DNA from 3 places in the Amycolatopsis sp. cg9 genome. Region 2 is predicted to be linked to each of the others. Evidence: riboswitches for the same ligand, from Rfam matches in the RefSeq annotation. Region 2 holds a riboswitch; each other region holds the start of a gene.
The links. A riboswitch is a leader RNA that binds a small molecule or an ion and turns the genes downstream of it on or off. The one in region 2 is predicted to bind S-adenosylmethionine.

Region 1: another riboswitch for S-adenosylmethionine. It lies ahead of AB5J73_RS06170 (methionine ABC transporter ATP-binding protein); the one in region 2 lies ahead of thrC (threonine synthase).
Region 3: another riboswitch for S-adenosylmethionine. It lies ahead of AB5J73_RS28675 (aminotransferase class V-fold PLP-dependent enzyme); the one in region 2 lies ahead of thrC (threonine synthase).

The regions. Positions count from the first base shown of each region.
Region 1 is NZ_CP166850.1:1,376,574-1,383,060, forward strand. It holds gene AB5J73_RS06155 (4-(cytidine 5'-diphospho)-2-C-methyl-D-erythritol kinase) at 1-566, opposite strand, end outside; gene AB5J73_RS06160 (TetR/AcrR family transcriptional regulator) at 576-1,109, opposite strand; gene AB5J73_RS06165 (MFS transporter) at 1,214-2,608, shown strand; gene AB5J73_RS06170 (methionine ABC transporter ATP-binding protein) at 2,668-3,681, opposite strand; SAM riboswitch class I at 3,894-3,984, opposite strand; gene rsmA (16S rRNA (adenine(1518)-N(6)/adenine(1519)-N(6))-dimethyltransferase RsmA) at 4,111-4,962, opposite strand; gene AB5J73_RS06180 (transglycosylase family protein) at 5,092-6,487, opposite strand, start outside.
Region 2 is NZ_CP166850.1:10,020,608-10,027,094, reverse strand. It holds gene AB5J73_RS46190 (ComEC/Rec2 family competence protein) at 1-1,376, shown strand, start outside; gene thrC (threonine synthase) at 1,419-2,684, opposite strand; SAM riboswitch class I at 2,698-2,831, opposite strand; gene holA (DNA polymerase III subunit delta) at 2,980-3,960, shown strand; gene rpsT (30S ribosomal protein S20) at 4,018-4,278, opposite strand; gene AB5J73_RS46170 (DMT family transporter) at 4,607-5,470, shown strand; gene AB5J73_RS46165 (VOC family protein) at 5,494-5,868, shown strand.
Region 3 is NZ_CP166850.1:6,162,385-6,168,871, reverse strand. It holds gene AB5J73_RS28695 (AsnC family transcriptional regulator) at 1-703, shown strand, start outside; gene AB5J73_RS28690 (RluA family pseudouridine synthase) at 700-1,629, opposite strand; gene lspA (signal peptidase II) at 1,626-2,276, opposite strand; gene AB5J73_RS28680 (hypothetical protein) at 2,300-2,914, opposite strand; gene AB5J73_RS28675 (aminotransferase class V-fold PLP-dependent enzyme) at 2,931-4,289, opposite strand; SAM riboswitch class IV at 4,328-4,442, opposite strand; gene AB5J73_RS28670 (M23 family metallopeptidase) at 4,516-5,166, opposite strand; gene AB5J73_RS28665 (potassium/proton antiporter) at 5,274-6,487, opposite strand, start outside.

The sequences.
Region 1 (6,487 bases), 1.8 Mb from region 2:
ACCTTGGGCGTCGACAGCCCTTCGGAGTCGAACGCCAGCACCCAGTGGAACGTGTGCCGCGACAGCACCGGGACCAGGTGCTCGCCGCGGCCGGTGCCCAGCGCGGTGCCGCCGTAGAGCGCGAACGGGACGTCGCTGCCCAGGCCCGCCGCGATCTCGGCCAGCTCGTCGCGCGTGACGTCGAGGTTCCAGAGCGACGCGAGCCCGACCAGGGTCGCCGCCGCGTCGGCGCTGCCGCCCGCCATGCCACCGGCGACCGGGATGCCCTTGCGCAGCACCACACGGACCTTCGGCTCGCCGGTGCGCCCGACGTGCGAGGACAGCGCTTCGACCGCGCGCCAGGCCAGGTTCTCCGGGCCGGTCGGGACGGTGCCTTCACCCTCGCCGTAGACCTCGATGCCGGGCTCGTCGGCGACCGCGACGGTCACTTCGTCGGTCAGCGACAGCGCCTGGAACACGGTCACCAGCTCGTGGTAACCGTCTTCGCGCAGGTCGTCGACCGAAAGGTGCAGGTTGACCTTGGCCGGGACCCGGACGGTGACTGGGGGCGGAACTACGGCGAGCACCCGACCAGCCTACGTGTCCGCGTTCCGACCAGGAGAAAGGATGTCCAGCCCGACGGCGAGCGCGACCGCCGGCGGGGTTTCCGGGCCGCCTTCGGCGCTGGTGAGCTGCACGGCGACCAGGGCGAGCCGCGCCCGCAGGCTCGCTTCGGGGTCGTCGGACCCGCCGCACAGCCGCTCGTGGAGGCGGAGCATCCGGTCCGCGAGACCGGCGCCCGCGGCGATGGCCTTCAACGCCGTCGCGTTGCGCTGCACCAGGCCGATGACCGGGCCGAACCGGCGCTCGACCAGCTCGGCGTACTCGGTGAGCAGCCGGTCGGGCCGGGTCTCGCGCCCGAGGAGGTCGTCGAGCGCCGCGCCCCAGTCCTCCAGGAGGCTCGTGACGATGTCCTCCTTCGTGCGGAAGTGGTAGTACAGCGCGGCTTTCGTCACCTCGAGCCGCTCGGCGATCTCCCGCAGCGAGCTGCCCTCGTACCCCTGCTCGGCGAACAGTTCGAGCGCGACGCGCTGGATGCGTTCGCGCGTGTCGGTGCGCCGCCCGGCCATGCTCCGCTCCTCAACTTACTTGACGGCCGACTAGCAATCACTTAGCTTGGCATTGCTTGTCGGCCGACAAGCAATGCATCCACAGCTTACCCCGGGGGTTCACCATGACCACAGCCGCGCCACCGCGCGTCGCGGGCCGCTGGCTCGCGCTCGCCGCGCTGGGCCTGGCCCAGCTGATGGTCGTGCTCGACACGACCGTCGTGAACATCGCCCTGCCCTCGGCCCAGCGCGCGCTGGGCCTGTCCGACACCGGCCGCCAGTGGACGATTTCGGCGTACACGCTGGCGTTCGGCGGCTTGCTGCTGCTCGGCGGCCGGCTGGCCGACCGGCTCGGCCGCCGCACCACCCTGCTCGCCGGCATCGCGGGGTTCGCCGTGGCGTCCGCGGTGGGCGGCGCGGCCCCGTCGGCGGGCTGGCTGATCGGGGCGCGGGCCGCGCAGGGCGTGTTCGCCGCGCTGCTGGCGCCGTCGACGATGTCACTGCTGACGCTCACCTTCACCGACCCGCGCGAACGCGGTAAGGCGTTCGGGATCTTCAGCGCCATCATGATGTCCGGCTCCGCGCTGGGCCTCACCGTCGGCGGCGCGCTGACCCAGTTCCTCGACTGGCGCTGGAGCCTCTACGTCAACGTGCCGATCGCCGTGCTGGCCGGGCTGGGCGCCTGGTTCGCCGTGCCACCGACGGCCGCGCACCGCGACACCCGGCTGGACTGGACCAGTGCGGCGCTCAGCTGCGGCGGCGTCGTCCTGCTCGTGCACGCACTGTCCGAAGTGGCCACTCAAGGATTTTCCTTGCCAGTACTGGGTTTCCTCGCGCTCTCGGTGGCACTCCTCGGCTGGTTCGCGCTGCGCCAGGCCCGGCACCCGCACCCGCTGCTGCCGCTCGCGGTGGTGCGCGACCGCGCTCGCGCCGTCGCCTACCTGACCGTCGGGGCGGCCTCGTTCGGCGCGTTCGGGATGTTCCTGTTCCTGACCTACCAGCTGCAGATCGTGATGGGCTACGGCGCGCTCGCCGCGGCCCTGGCGTTCCTGCCGACGCTGGGCGCGAACATGCTGACGTCGACGCAGCTTTCGGGCCGCCTGCTCCCGCGCGTCGGCCCGCGGCCGCTGCTGGCGGGCGGCTTGCTCCTGCTGGCCTGCGGGCTGCTGGCGGCGACGCGGCTGACCCCGGACGCGTCCTACGTGGCGGTCGTCCTGCCGATGCAGCTGCTGCTGGGGGTCGGAGCCGGGTTGTGCATGCCGGTGGTGCTGAACGTCGCGACCCGTGACGTCGGCGCGCGCGACGCGGGCGCGGCCTCGGCGTTCGTGACGACGTCGCAGCAGGTGGGCGCGTCCCTCGGCACCGCCGCCCTGAACACGATCGCCACCGCGGCTTCGGCCGGCCTGACCACGCCGTCCGCGATCGTCCACGGCTACACGACGGCGTCGGCCTGGGCGGCGGCCCTCGTCGCCGCGGCCGCCCTCACCGCGTTCCTGGTCCTCCCGCGCGGCAGCCGCTGAACGCCGTGAAGGCCACCTTCAGGAACTTGAAGTTCCTGAAGGTGGCCTTCACGTGCGGGTCAGGCGGCGACGACGGCCTGCGGACCGCGGGCGGTCTGGGTGACGTGGCCGCCGCGCTCGGCGACCCACGCCAGCGCCGCGTCGGCGCGCTCGCCGCGGACGCCGAGGCGGAAGCGGCCGACCGGGGTGTCGCCGATCCGGGTCAGGCCGCCGCCGATGGTGGCGAACTCGACGTCGAAGCGGCCGGCGGCCTCGGGCAGCAGCGCGCCCACCGACGCGAAGCCGACCAGCACGACGTCGACCGAGCGGTCGTAGCGCGCGTTCTGCGAGCGCGGGGTTTCGATGGTCGGCAGCAGCGCCTGCGCGGTGCGGCTGCCCGGGTTCGAGATCAGGTCGAGCACGGTGCCGCGCTCGACGACGGTGCCGTCTTCCAGCACCGCGACGTCGTCGCAGAGCCGCCGGACGACGCCGGCGTCCGGCGTGGTGACGACGACGGTGACGCCCAGCTCGGAGCGGGCGCGGTCGAGCACGGTGAGCACCGAGCCGGCCTCCTCCGGGTCGACGCCGGCGGTCGGGTCGTCGGCGAGCAGCACGGCGGGCGCGGCGGCCAGCGCCTTCGCGACCGCGACGCGGCGGAGCTGACCCGCGGTGAGCTCACCGGGACGCTGCGCGGCGCGCGGCGTCAGGCCGACGAGGTCGAGCAGCGAGCCGACCCGGCTGCGGCGCTGCGGGCCGTCGACGCCGAGCTGCTCCAGCGGGGAAGCGATGTTGCCGGCGATCGTGCGCTCGGCGATCAGCTCCGGCTTCGACGACACGACGCCGAGCTGACGGCGGATCTCACGGAGGCGGCGGCCGTCGAGCGTGCCGGTGTTGAGGCCGTCGAGCCGGACGACCCCGCGGTCGGGGCGCTCCTGCAGCGCGATGCAGCGGGCCAGGACGGACTTGCCCGAACCGGCCGGTCCGACCACGCCGAACAGCGAGCCGGCCTGGACGTCGACGCTCACGTCGCGCAGGGCGACGACCGAATTTCCGTTGGTGGCAAAGGATTTGGACAGGTTTTCGACCGTGATCACGATAGCTCCAGAAAAACAGGGCGCAGCGCACGTGGGCGCGCCCGGCCGCAAGCGAGTGTCCGTCCGCATAGGACGGTGCGTGAAGAAGGGTGGGACGGCTCAGACGAAGCTCAGCGCGAGCGGCGACATGCGGAGACGGAGCGGCGACCTTCGTCGACAACGCGGCGCCTGGTCAGCAGCAGGGGGCGAGCTACCCTCTTCATCGAAAACGGCCTCCATCGGTCCTGGCGGTAGCACCTGCCCTGTGGAGGGTGGTTGCTGCGACTTCGACGAGCCAGGTCTCTCGGTCGCTCGGGATGGACGTACTGAGTTAAGCCGATCCCACGGAGCGAAAGCAAGCCCGTTGGCCCACATCACACGACTGGAGGTGTCGGAGTCACGGGCTGACGGCGAAAACGTGCGTTTTTCACCGCCGCCACCGTGGTGGATTCAGCGTCGGACCTGCGCGCGAGCGGCGATCCGCGCGAAGTCGTGCACGTCGAGCTGCTCGCCACGGGTCTTCGGGTCGATCCCGGCGGCCGTCAGGAGCTCGCCGGCCCGCTCGGCCGAGCCCGCCCAGCCGGCGAGTGCGGCGCGAAGCGTTTTCCTGCGTTGTGAGAAAGCCGCGTCCACCAGGGTGAAGAGACTGTCCCGGTCCTCGGACGCCGGGACGTCGGCGCGTTCGAACGCGACGAGCGCGGAGTCCACGTTGGGCACCGGCCAGAACACCGAACGTGGCACCGCGGCGACTTTGCGTGCCGGACCGTACCAAGCGAGCTTGACGCTCGGGACGCCGTAGATCCGGCTGCCCGGCCCGGCCGCCATCCGGTCGGCGACCTCGGTCTGCACCATGACGAGCCCGGACCGCAGCGACGGCACCTCGGCGAGCAGGTGCAGCACGACCGGCACGGCGACGTTGTAGGGCAGGTTGGCGACGAGGGCGGTCGGCGCGCCCGGCAGGTCGTCGTTCGCGACCCGCAGCGCGTCGGCCCCGACGACGGTCAGGCGCTCCGCGGCTTCGGGCCCCCGCTCGGCCACGGTCTCCGGCAGCCGCGCGGCGAGCTTGGGATCGATCTCGACGGCGACGACCCGTGCCCCGGTGGCGAGCAGCCCCAGCGTCAGCGACCCGAGCCCGGGCCCGACCTCGAGCACGACGTCGTCCGGCCCGACGTGGGCGAGCTCGACGATCCGGCGGACGGTGTTGGGATCGTGCACGAAGTTCTGCCCGAGCTTCTTGGTCGGCCGCACGTCGAGTTCGGCCGCCAGCCCGCGAATTTCGGCCGGTCCCAGCAGTTCAACCACCGCCAGAGCTTACCGACCGCACTCCGGCACCCTGAAGGGGACGTTCATCGCGCGAGATGCACTGAAGGGGACTTTCCTCGCATCTGATGCGAGGAAAGTCCCCTTCAGCCCATGTTCTGGAAGCGGAACTCAGGCCTTCTTGCCGCAGACCGGCCAGGCGCTGTAGCCGCCGCGGGCGTCGCGGACCTTCTCCGCGATCGCGATCTGCTGCTCGCGCGAAGCCTGGCTCGGCAGGTTCGCGTACGCGTCGCCGCCGTAGGCGTCCCACGTGCGCTTGTCGAACTGGAGGCCGCCGTAGTAGCCGTTGCCGGTGTTGATGGCCCAGTTGCCGCCCGACTCGCACTGCGCGATGCGGTCCCACGCGGAGCCGTCGCCGATGGCCGGCGTCGGGGCTTCCTTGGTGCCGACGTGGACGATCTTCGGCTTCGGCTGGGTGATGACCTGCTCGGAGATGCTCTCGCGGCCGACCTCTTTGCCGTTCTTCTGCGTGACCTTGTAGGTCACCATCTTCTCGCCCGGCGTGCCGGGGTCCTCGACCTTGGTCTTGCCCTTGGCGAGGTCCGGGTCGTCGACGCGCTGCTCGGGAGGGTCGATGCTCTCCTTCTGGACGACCGTCGAGACGCCGGTGCGGCTGATGTGCACCTCGGCGCCATCGGTCAGCTTGACGTCCAGGCCGCCCTCGGCCTGGTCCTCCGGGCCCAGGGTGAGCTTGTACTCGCCCAGGAACTCCTTCGTCGTGACCGCGGTCGTCTTCACCTGCTTCGGCGCGTTGCCGCCGTCGTACAGGGTGATGTTCTTCAGGGTCTTGATCTCGACGGTGGCGCCCTGCAGGGGCAGCTCGCCGTCCTTCGGCATCGACATCCACGTGCCGGGCTTGTCCATCCCGGTCATGCCGAGCTGGGACAGCGCGTCGCCGAGGTGGGTCGCGCGCACCCAGGAGGTGTGCTCCGCGCCGTCGACGATCATCTTCAGCTGGCGGCCGCGCTCGAGCTTGATGACGCCGCCGTCGCCGACCTCCGCCTGCGGGGAGGGCGAGAGCGAGTCGTGCTCGCCAACGGTCAGGCCCGCGTCCTCCAGCACCTCGCCGACGGTGTCGCCGAAGGAGTGGATGGTCTGCTGCTGGCCGTCGACGTCGACGGTGACGCTCTTGTTCATCGCCAGCGCGGCCGCGCCGCCGCCGGCGATGCTGATCATGACGCTGAGGACGGCGCCCTTGAGGAAGCGGCGCTTCCAGACCTTGGTGGTCTCGCGCAGGCCCTCGTCCAGCGCGGCGCGCTTGGCCTGCGGGGACGCGGTCCGGTCCGCCTCGATCTCGTCCGGGATGACGATCGGGGGCAGGTACGTCGTCTCGGCGTTGATGAGGCGGATCAGTTCGTCGACGTCGACGTCGATCTCGGCCATCATCGCGTCGGCGTCGGGGCCGAGCGCGGCGAGGATGTCCTGCTGCGTGATGTTCGGGTCGTCGGAGAAGTCGAGCTGACCGTACGCGGTGTCCTCGAAATAACTGCGTTCGAGGACGGCGGAG
Region 2 (6,487 bases):
CGGTGTGCCTGCTCGTGGTGGTGGATCCGGCGATGGCCACGGACTTCGGGTTCGCGCTGTCGGTGTGCGCCACCGCCGGGCTGGTGCTGCTCGCGCCGCGCTGGGCGGGCGGGCTGGTCCGCCGCGGGGTCCCGCCGGGCGTCGCGGAAGGGCTGGCGGTCCCGCTGGCGGCCTTCCTGGTGACGGCGCCGGTGCTCGCGGGCATGGCGGGGTCGGTGAGCCTGGTGTCGGTGCTGACCAACGTCCTCGCGGCGCCGGTGGTGGCCCCGGCGACGGTGCTCGGCGTGCTGGCGACGGTCACCGGCCCGTGGTGGCCGGGTGCCGGGGAGTTCCTGGTGCACCTCGCCGATCCCGAAGCGCGGTGGCTGATCACGGTGGCGCGGCACGGCGCGCGGGCTCCGGGTGCGGTCATCGCGTGGCCGGGCGGCTGGTGGGGCGGGCTTCTCGCCGCCGCCGTCCTCGGGGTGCTGGTGCTGGCCGCCCGGCGACGGCAGGCGCGGTTGCTCATGGCTGTCCTGGCCGCCTGCGCCCTGGTGGTGCTCGTGCCGGTCCGGGTGCTGGCGCCGGCGTGGCCGCCGCGGAACTGGGCCGTGGTCGAGTGCGACGTCGGCCAGGGCGACGCGGTGGTGCTGGCGACCGCCGAGCCCGGGCGGGCGGTCGTCGTGGACACCGGGCCCGAACCGGGGCCGGTCGACGAATGCCTGCACCGGCTCGCCGTCGACCGGATCCCGTTGCTGGTGCTCAGCCACCTGCACGCCGACCACATCGGCGGGCTCGCGTCGGTCTTCGACGGCCGGGCGGTCGGCGGGATCGCCGTCGGCGCGGGGCGGGCGCCGGAGTGGGCGTGGCGGCAGGTCGCCGCGGAAGCGGAACGGCAGGCGGTGCCACTGGTCGAACTGAACCCGGGGGAGCGGCTGGCCTGGCCCGGGTTGTCGCTCGACGTGCTGGGGCCGCGTTACGTCCCGGCGCGCTCGGCCGGCCAGGACGGGACGGCCATCAACAACAGCTCGGTCGTGCTGCGCGCGGACACGCCGGCGGGCCGGGTGCTGCTGACCGGCGACGTCGAACTGGCCGCGCAGGCCGACCTGCTGGCCGACATCGGTGATCTGAAAGCGGAGGTGCTGAAAGTCCCCCACCACGGTTCGCGCTACTCGCTGCCGTCGTTCCTCGCGGCGGTGGCGCCACGGGTGGCCTTGGTCAGCGTGGGCGCCGGCAACACCTACGGCCACCCGAGTAAGTCCACAATGGACACTTTGACGGCGCTCGGCGCGCTGGTCACCCGGACCGATGCGGACGGCGACACGGCGGTCGTCGCGGACACGGCTGGTCCGGCGGTGGCGCGCCGGGGCGAGCCCCGTGGCCCGCCTCGCCGCTGAAACCCGGGGCGGGCCACGCGGCCCGCCCCGGGCGGCGGAACGTCAGTAGCCGAGCGCCTCGTTCACGGCGGCGGCCGACGGGGGCACGATCGCCTTGGGGCCCACGTGGTTCTCGATCGCGTCGAGGGTCTTGAGGCCGTCGCCGGTGATCAGCAGCACGGTCTCGGCGTCCGGGTCCAGCTTGCCCGTCTCGACCAGCTTCTTCGCCGTGGCGACGGTGACGCCGCCGGCCGTCTCGGTGAAGATGCCTTCGGTGCGGGCCAGCAGGCGGATGCCTTCGACGACCTCTTCGTCGGTGACGTCCTCGATGGCGCCGCCGCTGCGGTTGACGACGTCGAGCACGTAGGGGCCGTCGGCCGGGTTGCCGATCGCCAGCGAGCGGGCGATGGTGTCCGGCTTCACCGGCTGGACCACGTCGTGGCCGGCGCGGAACGCGGCCGACACCGGCGAGCAGCCGGTGGCCTGCGCGCCGAACACCTTGTAGGGGCTGGCGTCCACGAGGCCGAGCTGGCCCAGCTCACGGAAACCCTTGTCCACCTTGGTCAACTGCGAACCGGAGGCGATCGGCACGACGATCTGCGGCGGGATGCGCCAGCCGAGCTGCTCGGCGACCTCGAAGGCCAGCGTCTTCGAGCCTTCCGAGTAGTACGGCCGGACGTTCACGTTCACGAACGCCCACTTCGGGTGCTCGCCGGCCAGTTCGGTGGCGAGGCGGTTGACGTCGTCGTAGTTGCCGTCGACCGCGACGAGGTCGCCGTCGTACACGGCGGTGGTGAGGATCTTGGCGCGCTCGAGGGTCTTCGGGATCAGCACGACCGACCGCCAGCCGGCGCGGGCCGCGGCGGCGGCCGTCGCGTTGGCCAGGTTGCCGGTCGACGGACACGCGAGCACCTCGAACCCGAACTCGCGGGCCGCGGCCAGCGCGACGGCGACGACGCGGTCCTTGAACGAGTGCGTCGGGTTGCCCGTGTCGTCCTTGACCCACACGCGCTTGAGGCCGAGTTCCTTGGCGAGGCGGTCGGCGCGGACCAGGCGGGTCGCGCCCGGCTCGGTGTTGGGGATCTCTTCGACGTTGGACGGAACCGGGAGGAGTTTCTTGTAGCGCCAGATGTTCTTGGGGCCGGCCTCGATGTCTTCGCGGCGGACGCGGCCGAAGTCGTAGGCGACCTCGAGCGGCGAGAAGTCTTCGGCGGAGACGAATTCGGGGGCGAGCGGCTGCCGGTGACCCTCTTCCTTCGACACCAGTTCGACGGCGGGACCGAGGTCCGGGGTCTTGGTGGTGGAGGTCGTGCCGAGGGTTGCGGTCATCGCGAGGTTCCTTTCCTCATCTGCCCCGCCGAAGCGGGCCGGAATTGGCACCGTGGTCGTCAGCTACCCCGCGATCGCGGGATGACGGGCTGTACGCCGGTTGCCGGGGCTTCGTCGGGCCGTTCCCTCTGCCCCTCTGGATGAGCGGTATTCGGTTGTCGGTGCGCGCACACCGGGTGTTCCCGGGGCGGGCTGCCTCGGCTACACCGTACGACATCGTGCTCCGACCGTGCCACGGTGGCCGCCCGACATCACCGGAGCGGGCGCACCGCGGCGCGGGTGAGAGGATTCGGGGGTGACCGCGCAAGCCACCGCCCCGGCCCCGCTGCACCTGGTCCTGGGTGAAGAAGAACTGCTGATCGAGCGGGCCGTCCGCGACACGCTGGCCGCCGCCCGCGCGCTGGACCCCACCGCCGAGCTGACGCGGGCTCGGGTGTCCGATCTCACAGCGCCCGAGCTGGCCGAACTGGTGAGCCCGTCGCTTTTCAGCGAAGGCCGCGTGATCGTCCTCGAATCGGCTCAGGACATCTCGCAGGAGCTGGCCGACGCCGTGGCGTCCTACCTGAAGGACCCGGCGGACGGCGTCGTGCTCGTCGTCGTCCACACCGGCGGCGGCCGCAGCAAGGCGGGCAAGTCGCTCCCGGCGTCGCTGAAGAAGGCCGGGGCCGAGATCACCGAATGCCCGAAGCTGACGAAGCCGGCCGAGCGCGAGCAGTTCGTGCGGCACGAGGTGCGCCGGGCGGGCGGCAAGATCGACCCGGCCGGGGTCGCCGCGCTGATCGACGCCGTGGGCTCCGACCTGCGCGAACTCTCGTCGGCGGCCAATCAGCTGGTGGCCGACACGGGTGGGACGATCGACACCGACGCGGTCCACCGGTACCACCGCGGCCGTGCCGACGTGACCGGGTTCGCGGTCGCGGAGAAGGCGGTCAGCGGCGACCGTTCGGCGGCGCTGGAGTCGCTGCGCTGGGCGATGCAGCTGGGGGTCCCGCACGTCCTGGTGGCCGACGCGCTGGCCGACGCGGTCCGCACGATCGCGCGCGTCTCGGGCGCCGGTCGCGGGAACCCGAACCAGATGGCGGGCGAGCTGGGCATGCCGCCGTGGAAGATCCGGAAGGCGCAGGGCCAGTCCCGCGGGTGGAACCAGGACGGCCTGGCCACGGCAATGCGGGTGGTCGCGCGGCTGAACGCCGAGGTCAAGGGCGTGGCGGCGGACCCGGGCTACGCGCTGGAACGAGCGGTCCTCGAGGTCGCGGCGGCCAAGGGCGACCGCTGACCCCGGACACGGAGAAAGCCCCGGCCGGAGCCGGGGCCTTCCCAGAAATCAACCAGCTCAGAGCGCGTTGACGCGCTTCGCCAGCGCCGACTTCTTGTTGGCGGCCTGGTTGGCGTGGATGACGCCCTTCGAGACGGCCTTGTCCAGCTTCTGGGCGGCGTCGCGCTGCAGCTCGGTGGCCTTGGCCTTGTCGCCGGCCTCGGCGGCTTCGCGGACCTTGCGGATCGCGGTCTTCACCGAGGACCGGATCGCCTGGTTGCGCTGACGCGCCTTCTCGTTCGTGGTGATGCGCTTGATCTGCGACTTGATGTTGGCCATGAGGCAACTCCTGCTTTCACTCGGTGAGATCGCCGCCGCGCTGAAGTGGCCCCGCGGAAAGCGGGTTTCCTCCATGACGGAATGCCGCACGGGCAGCGAGCGACCACTTTAACAGCCGGGCCGCGGGCGTCCGGAGCCGGGAGTACGGTGGGTGACGGCAGTGCCTAGGGTTCCGTCGCCGGTCCGCGCAGCCAGCTCGACACAACCAGGACCGGCGGGCCTGGTCCGAGCGGCACCATCGGCGGGCCCGGACGGCCGGTCGTTCATCTGACGGGGCAAAAGCCTGGAGGACCCGGTTTTCGCGCGCGCGAAAACCCGAAGGGGTCCCGTGAACGCCACCGCCTTGTCCCTCGTCCTCGTCGCCGCCGTCGTGCACGCCGCGTGGAACCTCGCCGCCAAGCGGATCTCCGCCGGGGGCACGCAGTTCGTCTGGCTCTACTACACCGTGGGCGCGGTCGTGCTGCTGCCGGTCACCGTCGTGCAGCTCGTCGTCGAGGCCGACCGTCCACAGTGGAGCTGGCTGCTGGCCGGGGTCGTCACGGCCGTGCTGCACATCGCCTACGGCATCGTCCTGCAACGCGGGTACCGCGTCGGCGACCTCTCCGTCGTCTACCCCGTGGCGCGGGGCACCGGGCCGCTGCTGTCGGTGCTGGCCGCCGTCCTCGTGCTCGGCGAACGGCCCGGCCGGCTCGGCCTGCTCGGCGCGTTCCTGGTGATCGCCGGGGTGCTGGTGATCAGCACCGGCCGCACGGACGGCGAGCCCCGCGGCCGCCGGGCGGGGATCGTCTACGGCCTGCTGACCGGCGCCGTCATCGCCGGCTACACGCTCTGGGACGCGCACTCGGTGACCGGCCTCGGCGTGCCGCCGGTCGTCTACTTCGGGCTCGGCTCGATCCTGCAGAGCGTGCTGCTCGTGCCCGGCGCGCTGGCCGACCGCGGCGCGGTCGCCCGGATCTGGCGCGAGCAGCGCCGCGAGGTGTTCGTCGTCGGGCTGCTGTCGCCGGTCGCCTACATCCTCGTCCTGTTCGCCCTCACGATGGCGCCGGTGAGCCTGGTCGCACCGGCCCGGGAGCTGAGCATCGTGCTCGGCGGCCTCGCCGCGTGGCTGGTGCTGGGCGAGAGCGACGCGGTGCGGCGACTCGCCGGCTCGGTGATCGTGCTGTCCGGCATCGCCGCGATTGCGGCCGCCTGAACCCGTCCGGTAGGGATGGTGCGATGGAAGTCCTGAAGAGCAGGCTGATCATCCGCCCGCGCGACACCGCGGCGACCACCGCGTTCTACCGCGACACCCTCGGCCTGGCCGTGGAGCGCGAGTTCCCCGGCGGCACCGTGTTCTTCCTCGGGCACGGCTCCCTGGAGGTCTCCGGCACGGGCGAAGCGGGCTCGTCGCCCGACCTGGTGCTCTGGCTGCAGGTCCGGGACCTCGCCGGGACGCTGGCCGACCTGAAGGCGAGGGGCCTCGAGCCGGTGCGGGACGCCCAGCGCGAGCCCTGGGGCCTCGACGAGGCCTGGATCGCCGACCCGGACGGCACGCGCATCGTCCTGGTCGAGGTGCCCGAGGGCCACCCGATCCGGACGGACACCCGCTAGGCGGTCCGGCCGCGCGAAGTTCGGGCTGGACGGCGGCTCGGCGGGGCTGCCGTCCGCAGCTGGGCGGCGAATCCGGATGGACGGCCGCTCGGTGGCCTGGCGGCTGCGCGGTGAGTCCGGACGGACACCGGCCGGGCGGTCTGGCGACCCGCAGCTGGGCGGTGAGTCCGGCCGGGCGCCTGCCAGGCGGGCTGACGGCCTGCGGCTGCGGGCGAGACCGGGTGGAACTCGCCAGGCGGGCTGACGGCCTGCGGCTGCGGGCGAGACCGGGTGGAACTCGCCAGGCGGGCTGACGGCCTGCGGCTGCGGGCGAGACCGGGTGGAACTCGCCAGGCGGGCTGACGGCCTGCGGCTGCGGGCGAGACCGGGTGGAACTCGCCAGGCGGGCTGACGGCCTGCGGCTGCGGGCGAGACCGGGTGGAACTCGCCAGGCGGGCTGACGGCCTGCGGCTGCGGGCGAGACCGGGTGGAACTCGCCAGGCGGGCTGACGGCCTGCGGCTGCGGGCGAGACCGGGTGGAACTCGCCAGGCGGGCTGACGACCTGCGGCTGCGGGCGAGTCCGGGCGGAACCCGCCAAGTGGGGCTGAGGCCCCGCAGCCCGCGCGGCCAATCCCCACG
Region 3 (6,487 bases), 3.9 Mb from region 2:
GCCTTCGGGGCCTTACAACGTGCAAGGCGCGCCGTCCGGTCCGTACAACGTCCAGGGCGCGCCTTCGGGGCCCTACAACGTCCAAGGCGCGCCTTCGGGGCCCTACAACGTCCAGGGCACGCCGTCCGGGCGGTACCCGGGCCCGCCGCCGCGCCCGCCGCAGCCGCCGCGCCCGTTCGCGCCGCCGCCGGTGCCGCTCGACCCCGCTGTGAGCACGTGGGGCCTCCCGCAGACGGCGTCGTGGGCCCGCGGCGACGAACCGGTCAAGCCGGCCGGCACGGGCAAGCGCGGCCGGTCCGGCGAGGTCATGGAGACCCAGGGCCTGGAGGGCGAGCAGCTGTCGGTGCAGCTCCTGGAGGTCCAGGACCCGGCGGACTACCTGTTCAGCGCGGCCGGCTACCGCCTGGAGGACGGCGAGCGCGCGGTGGTCGTGCACACCGAGATCACCAACCGCGGGTCGATCCCGTTCGCGTCGCTGCCGGACAACTACCTCGAGCTGCTCACCGCCGACGGGACGGCGATCGGCAAGGCGCCGGTCTCGCTGACCTCGCGGCCCCCGCACAAGATCGGCGTCAAGCCGGGCGAAACCCTCGGCGGGCACACGGTGTACGTCCTGCCGGACGCGACGCGGGTGGTGTCGGTCCGGTGGAGCCCGCGGCCGGAGCCGGACGAGCGCACGCTGACCTGGTCGATCGAGGACTAGTAGCTTTCGTCCTGCAGGATCTTCAGCGCCTTCGCCAGGTCGTCCGGGTACTCGGACTCGAACTCGACCCAGCGGCCGTCCGCCGGGTGGGCGAAGGCCAGGGTTTTCGCGTGCAGCCACTGGCGGCTCAGGCCGAGGTGGCGGGCCAGGACCGGGTCCGCGCCGTACGTCAGGTCGCCGACGCAGGGGTGGCGCAGGGCCGAGAAGTGGACGCGGATCTGGTGCGTGCGCCCGGTTTCGAGCTTGATGTGGGCCAGCGACGCCGCCCGGAAGGCCTCGACCACTTCGTAGTGCGTCACGCTCGGGCGGCCGCCCTGGACGACCGCGAACTTGTAGTCGTGGCGGGGGTGGCGGTCGATCGGGGCGTCGATCGTGCCGCGCGTCGGGTCCGGGTGGCCCTGGACGATCGCGTGGTAGCCCTTGTCGACCGTGCGCTCCTTGAACGCCCGCTTCAGCACCGTGTACGCGTGCTCGCTCTTGGCCACCACCATCACGCCCGTGGTGCCCGCGTCGAGCCGGTGCACGACGCCCTGGCGCTCGGCCGCGCCCGAGGTCGCGATGCGCAGGCCGGCCGCGGCGAGGCCGCCGACGACCGTCGGGCCGGTCCAGCCCGGGCTCGGGTGGACCGCGACGCCGACCGGCTTCGAGAGCACCACGATGTCGTCGTCGTCGTGGAGGATCCGCATGCCTTCGACCGGCTCCGCCACGACCTCGACGGGGTTCGCCGGCTCCGGCAGCGTGATCTCCAGGAGGCCGCCACCGGACAGCCGGTCGGACTTGCCGGCGGGACGGCCGTCGAGCAGCACGTCGCCGGCTTCGGCCAGCTCGGCGACGACCGTGCGGGACAGGCCGAGCAGCTTGGCGAGGCCGGCGTCGACCCGCATCCCGTCGAGCCCGTCGGGCACCGGGAGCATCCGCGAGCTCACGCCTGCTCCTCCTGGGTCTTCTCGATCTTCTTCTTGTCCTTGGTCGAGGTGCCGTCGTAGTCCTTGCCCAGCAGGGACAGCAGCACGATGAGCGCGCCGCCGACGCAGATCGCCGAGTCCGCGATGTTGAAGATCGCGAAGCCCTTGCCGTTGGGGGCGAACGCCGAGATGAAGTCGACGACGTGGCCCTGCAGCCCGCCGGGCGCGCGGAAGATGCGGTCGGTGAGGTTGCCGGTGGCGCCGGCGAGCACCAGCCCGAGGCCGATCGCCCAGCCGATCGAGCGCAGCCGCCGCGACAGCCAGATGATCGCGATCACGACGGCGAGCGCGACCAGCGCCAGCACCCACGTCATGCCGGTGGCCATCGAGAACGCGGCACCGGGGTTGCGGATCACCTGCAGGTAGATGAGGCCGCCGAGGATCTTGACCGGCTCCTTGCCCTCCAGGTTGGCGGTGACCAGGTTCTTCGTCACCAGGTCGATCGCCCAGAACACGACGGCGATCGCGAACACCCAGCCGACCCGCCGCTTCGGCAGCAGCGGTTTCGCCGGGACCTCGGGGTTCTCCGGGGCGTCGGCCGCCTGGTCGGGCACCGCCTCTTCGGGCGCGGCGGTGTCGGGTTCGGGACGGCTGGGCTCGGTGCTCACCGCTCCATTGTCCACGGCGCTGGTCACGCGGTGTCGCGGCGGTGCCGCAGGAGCGCGGTGAAGGCGGCGGCGAGCAGGACGGCCGCCGCCAGCAGCACGCCTGCGAGATCCGCCGAGAGGACGACGGCCACGAGCGCGAACAGGGCCGCGGTGACCAGGACGAAGACACTGCGCTCGTACGCCGCGAGCACCAGCAGGCCGAGAGTGGCCAGCAGCGGGCCGCGCAGCCCGTCCCCGAGCCGGAACTGCCAGGACCCGACCAGGTCGAGCAGCGGGACGGCGAGCAGCGCCCCGAGCGCGCCGAGGACGAACCACCCGGTGCGGGCCGGCCGCAGCGCGAGGGCGTACCAGACGGCCGTGCCGGCCACCACGACGAGCAGGGCGACCAGCCAGACCGGCCCAGCGGGCAGCCCCGCGCCCGGCAGGTAGTAGGCGTCCTGGGTGAAGAACTGCGCCGCCGGGTAGCCCGTGCCGCCGACACCACCGGTGCCGAGCGGGTGTCCCGGCGGTCCGGACACGAGGTTCACGGAGTCGCCCTCGGCCGGGCTCCGGCGCGACAGCAGCTGCACGGCCGCCGCCCCGATCTGCGCGAACCCCAGCAACGCCAGCGGAAACCAGAAACGCGGCCCTCTCCCCATCGGGCCAGGCTAGCGCTCAGCAGAACGGCGGGAGCTCCCGCGGGTCGCCGACCGGGGCCCAGCGGCCGTCCACCTTCGCGTACTCCCAGTCCGCTCCGCGCGCGACGATCCGGCGCAGTGCCAGCAGCACGCGGTCGACGTGCTCTTCGGTGCTGCCCAGGCCGAGGCTGACGCGGATCGCCTGCTGCCCCTCGCCACCGGCGACGGCGATCAGGCGCTTGGCCGCGATGTGGGCGCAGAAGGCGCCGTCGCGCACGCCGATGCCGTATTCGGCGGAAAGCACCGCCGCGAGCCAGCCGGGGTCGAACCCGGCGACGGTGAAGCTGACCGTGCCGACGCGGTCGACCGGCGCGTCGAACAGCCGCAGCTCGGCGCAGCCCGGGATGCTCTCGAGTCCCTTGCGCAGCCGGGCGAGCAGGGCCTGCTCGTGCGCGGCGACGGCGTCCCAGTCGCGGGAGAGGGTCTCGCACGCGACGCCGAGCGCGTACACGCCGACGGTGTTGGGCGAACCGGCTTCGTGGCGCTCCGGCCCGTCGTTCCAGACGACGGCGTCCCCGGTGACGAGCTTGGTCGCGCCGCCGCCGGCGAGGTACGGGCGCGCGGCGCGCAGCCAGTCGGCGCGGCCGATCAGCGCGCCCGCGCCGAAGGGCGCGTACAGCTTGTGGCCGGAGATGGCGACGTAGTCGACGTCGAGGTCCCGGATCGAGATCCGGCGGTGCGGCGCGAGCTGCGCGCCGTCGAGGGCGATGCGGGCGCCGTGCTTCCGCGCCACGGCGGCGATCTCGGCCACCGGGAGCAGCTCACCGGTCACGTTGGACGCCCCGGTGACGACCACGAGCCGGGGCCCCTGCGGGGAATCCGCGAGCGCTTCGTCCACAGCGGACACCGCTGCGAGGCGCGTGCGCGGGGTCGGGATCCGCCGGACGTTCGGGCCCTGCCACGGCAGCAGCGCGGCGTGGTGCTCGGTGTCGAAGACGACGACGCTCGTGTTCCGCGGCAGGCTGCGCGCGAGCAGGTTGAAGGAGTCGGTGGTGTTGCGGGTGAAGACGACGGTGTCGGTCCGGCGGGCGTCGACGAACCGGCGCAGGACGTCGCGGGTGCGCTCGTAGAGCTTGGTGGAGACCTGGGAGGCGAAGCCGGCGCCGCGGTGGACGCTGGCGTACCAGGGCAGGAACTCGTCGACCTTGGCGCGGACGGCGTCGAGGCAGGGGGCGCTCGCCGCGTGGTCGAGGTTGGCGTAGCCGATGGTCTCGCCGGTGACGAGCGGGACCCGCAGCGACGCGCCGGCGGCGGTGGGGATGCCTTGCGGGGCACCGGTTTCGACGGGCGTGGCGGGGTGGACGGTGACGCTGGTGCGGTCGATGGCGAGAGTCATCGGGTGCCTCCTCGGCGGTCCGGGGGACCCCGGCGAGGGGCCCGCGCTTGCCCGTCGCGGGACGCGACCGGCCCGGTCTTCACCCGGGGCACCCCACCGCGGTAGGAGGGTTGCCGGCCAGCAAGCCGGGGCTTGACGCTGGCACTCATGACCTGGCACAGAAGGTAACCGAGAACGCTCCGGGTGGCCAACCCCCGCCTCACATTCTGAGACGCCGCTCACAAACTCAGGGCTTCGCGCGGAACCGCCCCGGCAGTTCGGTGACCGCGTCGTCCGCGACGTGGGTCGCGGTGCCCTCGTACTGCTCGGCACCCGCCGTGAACCGCCAGCCGCCCAACGACTTGCCGTCGACCGGCTCGCCGTACGCCGTGGCGAGGGTGGTCGAGACCGCGCCGAAGGCGACGCCGTCCCAGTTCGCCGCCGGGGCGTCCGGGAGGGTCCAGAGCGTGAAGTGCACGTGGGCGCCCGTGCTGGTGCCGCCGCACGGCAGCGCGTTGCCGGTCGAACCGAGCACCGCGCCCGCCTCGACGTGCTCACCGTCGGTGACCGCGATACCTTCCATGTGGTAGTAGCCGGTGCGCCAGCCACCCGCGTGGTCGATGGTCACCCAGTCGCCGCCGGCGCAGTGCTGCAGGTGGACGGTGCCGGCGAGCGGCGCGCGCACGGTGCGGTCGGCGGGGCTGAAGTCGATGGCGTTCTTCACGCCGGTGCTGCCGTCGTCGGAGTGGATGCCGGCGGAGTAGACCTGCTGGCCCGCCTTGAACGGCAGCGCGAGCGCCGGGAACGGGGCCGCTTCGGCGGTCGCGGCCGGCGCGCCGAGCAGGCCGAGTGCCGTGGTGATCGTGGCAGCCGCGGCCGCCCAGCGCAGTTTCGTCACCCTGTGTACTCCTTTGGCGTGAACACTCACCCATTCGAATGAGCGCACAGTAAGCCAAAAGGAGGACAGCAGGGAAGATCAGGTGAGGTTTTCGTGAGCCGGCCGCGTCAGCGCCCCGACTCGCCCTTCCAGCGGGCCAGGCGCCCGGCCCGGTCGACCGCGCGCAGCCGTCGCTCGGCGGCGTCGCGCACCACGGACGTCGTGACCACGAGGAGCTGGTCGTGCTCCTGCAGCCGGCTGGTCTTCTGCGGGGTGAAGCCCGCGCCGCCGCGCACGACCAGGCTGACCGTCGCGCCGACGGGCAGCCGCAGCTCGGACAGGTACACGCCGTGCAGCTTCGACCCGGGCTGGATGCGGACCTGCAGCAGCTCGGCGCCGAGCTCGTCCAGCGGTGCCGAGTCGACCTCGATCTCGTGCGCCTCGGACTTCTTCGCCAGCCCCAGCCAGCGCGCGAGCGGGCCGAGCGTCGCGCCCTGCAGCAGCGTCAGCACGATGACCAGCACGAACACCGCGTCGACCAGCCGCTGCGCGCCCGGCACCCCTTTCGACAGCGGGATCATGGCGAGCACGATCGGCACCGCGCCGCGCAGCCCGGCCCACGACAGGAAGGCCTGTTCCCGCCACGGCAACCGGAACGGCAGCATCGACAGCACGACGGAGATCGGCCGCGCCAGCAGCAGCACGACGGCGCCCGCGACCAGGCCCGCCACGATCGCGTCGAGCAGCCGGCCCGGCGAAGCGAACAGGCCGAGCAGCACGAACAGCCCGATCTGCGCCAGCCAGCCCAGCCCCTCGGCGAACGAGAGCGTGTCCGAGCGGTGCGGCAGCCGCGAATTGCCGAGCACCAGCGCGGCGACGTAGGTGGCGAGCAGCCCGGACGCGTGCAGCAGCTGCCCGGAGGAGTACGCCACGACGCACACCGCGACCGTGGCCAGCGGGTACAGACCGGTCGCCGGCAGCGCGGCGCGGCGCAGCGCGATCCCGCCGAGCCAGCCGAACGCGAGCCCGATGGCCAGGCCCGTGGCGAGCTCGTAGACCGCGAGCAGCGGCAGCGACCAGTCCACAGTGGTGCCTTCGGCCAGCACGACGACGGCGATGTACGCCGGCGCGTCGTTGATGCCCGACTCCAGTTCGAGCGCACCGGTGAGCCGTTTGCCGATCCCGGCCGCGCGGAGCACGGAGAACACCGCGGCCGCGTCGGTGGAGGCGAGCACCGCGCCCCACAGCAGCGCGATCCGCCAGTCGAGGCCCAGCAGCCAGTGCAGCGCCGCGCCGGTGACCGCGATGCTCACCACCACGGCCATTGTGGACAGTGCGATCC